One region of the Halomonas sp. BLK-85 genome, then DNA from elsewhere that is predicted to be linked to it. Evidence: predicted binding sites of a transcription regulator. Region 1 holds the regulator's gene; the other holds the start of a gene.
What was found. The regulator LexA, encoded in region 1, represses DNA repair genes until DNA is damaged. The targets are predictions, from matches to a motif close to TACTGTNTANNTANACAGTA.
Positions count from the first base shown of each region.

Region 1 (2,204 bases):
ATATCTTTAAGCGCATCCAGCCCAGAAAAGGTAAAAATCACTGTCCCCAGCATGAAATGCAAGCGCCAGAAACGCTCAGCATCAGGCAGCTCAGGTGTGGCCTGGCGCACAAGCTCGGTAAAACGTGTGAATACATCACCATATTGCTCCTGGATAAAACGCCGAAGGTGCCCCTGTGCCTGGCTATAGGCTAACCCCAGTAAGCGCATGAACACCTTCAGGCTGTTACGCTCAGCAGGCACCGACAGCACTGTTGTTGCCATTGTTTCCAACAGCACTTCCAGTGGAATGATGCTTCCCTGATAGCGTTCCTCCAGCTCGTCCAATGCGCTATGAAAACGCACACTGAAAGGGTCCAGATAGCGCGAAAATACCGACTGAATCAGGGCTTTTTTGGAGCCGAAATGGTAATTGACCGCGGCCAGGTTGACCTTGGCTTTGCTGGTAATGTTGCGCAATGATGTTTCAGCAAAGCCGCGTTCAGCAAAAAGGACCTCAGCAGTGTCAAGGATACGGGTCACTGTGTCGAGCTGAGCCATGAGAGTGCTCCAGAAAACAGGTGTTTAAAACATGAACCGATATTACGTCATGACTTGCAGTCGCTCAACGCCTGTTGAATCAAAACTGACCCTCAAGCCTTGAAACAGTTGCCGACGGAAGATCAATAACACAGCTATCTCACGCAAGCCTCTGGTATAGCTACACAAAATTCAATACTCAACCTATACTGGACAGAGGCACATACTGTATACTTAATCACATGGTTCATTACGCCAGTTTTTGAAATCGACTAAATAATCAGCCCATCAATAGGTAACGACGCGTTGTTACTTATTCATTACCGACACCTTCAGGTGGGAGAGCTCCATGTCTCGTCCTTTGACTGCGCGCCAACAGAATGTTTATGACTTTATTGTCAAAACCATGGGTGAATTGGGTTACCCACCCACGCGTGCCGAGATCGCCAAGGCACTAGGCTTTCGTTCCCCGAATGCAGCAGAGGAGCATCTCCGGGCATTGGAACGCAAGAAAGTGATTCGCATTATCCGCAACACCTCGCGTGGTATCCGTCTGCCGGCACAGGAAAGCGTTGAAGTGACGCCACCAGTGCCTGAAACCCAGGTAGTCGAAAGCGTACCTGTCAGCAGCAACAACGGCGGGTTACCGATTATCGGCGAGGTTGCTGCAGGCAGCCCGATACTGGCCACAGAACACATTGATCGTTATTGTCCGTTACCCGCGGAATACTTTACACCCAGGGCAGATTACCTGCTGCGGGTGCGCGGGCTTTCGATGAAGGATGTCGGGATTCTGGAAGGCGATCTGTTGGCCGTCCACCGTACCGAACACGTACGCGACGGCCAGATTGTGGTTGCCCGTCTGGATGACGAAGTGACTGTGAAGCGGTTCAAACGCGAGGGCCATCGGGTTCAACTGCTGGCTGAAAACGAGGATTTCCTGCCGATTAACGTTGACTTGCGTTCCCAATCACTGGAAATAGAAGGCGTAGGGGTGGGTGTTATTCGTGGAGGCAGCGGACAGGCACTGGGATAACGGGCCTGCCCGCTTCAGGCGGCATTACTTACTGCATATCAATGTAGCGGTGGTCATTAAAGGTGGCCACCCACTGTGGGTGGTAGACCAGCAGGACACTTAGCAGCATACCGGTAATAAATGCTTCTGATGGCATCAAAAGTGGCAGAAAACGCGCGTATTCCCGGGCAAGATAGACCGCCTCGGGATCTGTGCCCGCCAGTACAATCAGCCCCACCGCTGTCAACCCACCTGCCAGCGTTGCCAGTGCGGTCCCGAAAAAACCGCAGGCAAACATGAAGACCATCAGGTTATCAGGCATCTTGCGATCGACAAATCGCCAGATAAGGCCTGTCGTCAAGGCTGGCACTATCCCGGTCACCAGAACATTTGCCCCCAGCAACGGCCACTCGTTGCGACCGATCAGTACCATGGCAAGGTTGATCATAACGTTACTCAGCAATGCCAGCGGCGCCTTGAACACCAGCGTCATCAAGACGGTAAATACCAGGTGCAGGGTCAGCCAGTCCACTGCTTGCGCGCGCAGTTGCCACATAAGCACAACGGCGAGTGTCGCCGCCAGCCAACGATGTTGCAAAGCGGTATCGTCCAGAAGCGCCTGCCAGGGCTTCAGCATCAACACCCAGACCAGCACTGCAAGGGAAAGCAGC
Region 1 covers NZ_CP087731.1:1,328,946-1,331,149, reverse strand. The annotation lists gene LL947_RS05945 (TetR/AcrR family transcriptional regulator) at 1-539, opposite strand, end outside; gene lexA (transcriptional repressor LexA) at 868-1,554, shown strand; gene LL947_RS05935 (energy-coupling factor ABC transporter permease) at 1,583-2,204, opposite strand, start outside.

Region 2 (2,204 bases), 210 kb from region 1:
CTGCGTATCCATGACCAGGCCATGCAAAGCACAGTCTTTGACATCCTTGGCATCGGTGAGGAGGAAGCCCGTGAGAAGTTTGGTTTTCTCCTGGACGCCTTGCAGTACGGCGCGCCTCCTCATGGCGGTTTGGCTTTCGGCCTGGATCGTCTGGTGATGTTGATGACCGGAGCCACCACGATTCGCGAAGTCATTGCCTTTCCGAAAACCCAGAGCGCTGCCTGCCTGATGACCGATGCACCGGGCGATGTCAGCACTGAACAACTTAAAGAGCTTAATATTCGCCTGCGTCAGAAAGCCAAGGTTGATGCTGGCGAGTAAGTCGCAGGCGCTCGACGCTGTGATGGGGCTCTGAACTGCACCGACGTCAAATGGCGTCGGTGTTTTTTCAGTCATTCATTGAGTATTGGCCATATTTTGGGTAAACCGTCATGAAGCAGCAATCACACCTGTGTTAACTAAAGGGTTAGTTGTGCGTATTCTGGGCGTTGATCCAGGTTCCCGGATTACCGGTTATGGCATCATTGATGTCTGCCACGGTCAGCCTGTTTATGTGGCGAGTGGCTGCATTCGCACCGCCGACAGTGCCCTGGAACAGCGTCTGGCACAGATCTACGCGGGTTTGAGCGAAGTGATCGGGGAGCATCGGCCCACTGCGGTGGCCGTTGAGCGCGTTTTTCTGGCCAAGAATGCCGATTCAGCACTCAAGCTAGGGCAGGCCAGAGGCGCAGCGCTGGTATGTATGGCTAACCATGGCCTGGCAATCAACGAGTATGCTGCTCGCCAGATCAAACAGACCGTGACCGGTCAGGGCGGAGCTGACAAGCTTCAGGTACAGCATATGATTACGGCGTTGCTAAAGCTGCCGAGCACCCCCCAGGCAGACGCTGCCGATGCACTGGCAATTGCAGTGACAGATGCCTATTCCCGCAGCGGGCTCTGGGTACCCACTCCGCAGCGTCGCACCCGCGGAAGCAGTGGTCGCTGGCGATTGTAGAGTGACGTCGGTAAATGGGGCATTACGACGAAAACTGGCTATCTGTACAGATAAAATTTATATTAGCTGGCATTAAAACCTTTGATCGAGCCATGTTAGAGAGTGGATACCCCCTATGATTGGACGCCTGACAGGGCAGTTACTTCAGAAACAGCCGCCATGGGTCGTGATTGATGTGCATGGCGTCGGATATGAACTCGAAGCGTCCATGACAGCCCTGGTGGCACTTCCCCCAGTGGGAGAGCAGGTGTCGCTTTTCACCCATCTGACCGTGCGTGATGACGCCCACCTACTGTATGGTTTTGTACGTGAACAGGAGCGCGCATTATTTCGTGCCTTGATCAAGGTGAACGGAGTAGGCCCAAAGCTGGCCCTGGCGATTCTCTCCGGTATGGACGAGGATGCCTTCATGCGTTGTATTCGTGATGATGACAGTAAGGCTCTGACCCGCTTGCCCGGCGTTGGTAAAAAGACTGCGGAACGCCTGATTATTGAAATGCGTGATCGCTTTCCGGAATGGGAGCAGGTTTCCAGTGAACCTTCATTGCTTGACCCACAAGCCAGGGATGCACATCGCAATGCATTGGCAGACGCGGAGTCAGCGCTTGTGAGCCTTGGATACAAACCGGCCGAGGCGGCAAAAATGCTCTCTGGTCTCGAGGCAGATCAGCCAACGGAAGCCCTGATTAAAGCAGCGTTAACCCAGCGTATGAATAGCTAGTAATGGGTGAGGAGCAGCATGCTTGAACATGATCGTCTGATTGCCGCCGCCCCTGAGCAGGGTGAAGTACGCCTGGATCACGCTATTCGCCCCAAGCGTCTCGCTGACTATATTGGCCAACCGCGAGTGCGTGAACAGATGGAAATTTTTATTGGTGCGGCCAGGCTGCGGGAGGAGAGTCTAGACCACACCTTGGTATTCGGCCCCCCGGGGTTGGGGAAAACCACCCTGGCCAATATTATTGCCGCAGAAATGGGGGTCGGGCTCAAGTCAACCTCAGGACCTGTGTTGGAACGCGCCGGCGACCTGGCAGCGATGCTGACCAATCTTGAAGAAGGCGATGTGCTCTTCATTGATGAAATACATCGCCTGTCACCCGTCGTGGAAGAGGTTCTGTACCCGGCCATGGAGGATTTTCAGCTCGATATCATGATTGGCGAAGGGCCTGCGGCGCGATCAATCAAACTGGATCTGCCGCGATTCACC
Region 2 covers NZ_CP087731.1:1,543,359-1,545,562, forward strand. The annotation lists gene aspS (aspartate--tRNA ligase) at 1-321, shown strand, start outside; gene ruvC (crossover junction endodeoxyribonuclease RuvC) at 473-997, shown strand; gene ruvA (Holliday junction branch migration protein RuvA) at 1,113-1,718, shown strand; gene ruvB (Holliday junction branch migration DNA helicase RuvB) at 1,737-2,204, shown strand, end outside.
Region 2: ruvA (Holliday junction branch migration protein RuvA) is a predicted target of LexA. The motif match lies at 1,030-1,049, and genes of this name have one in related genera.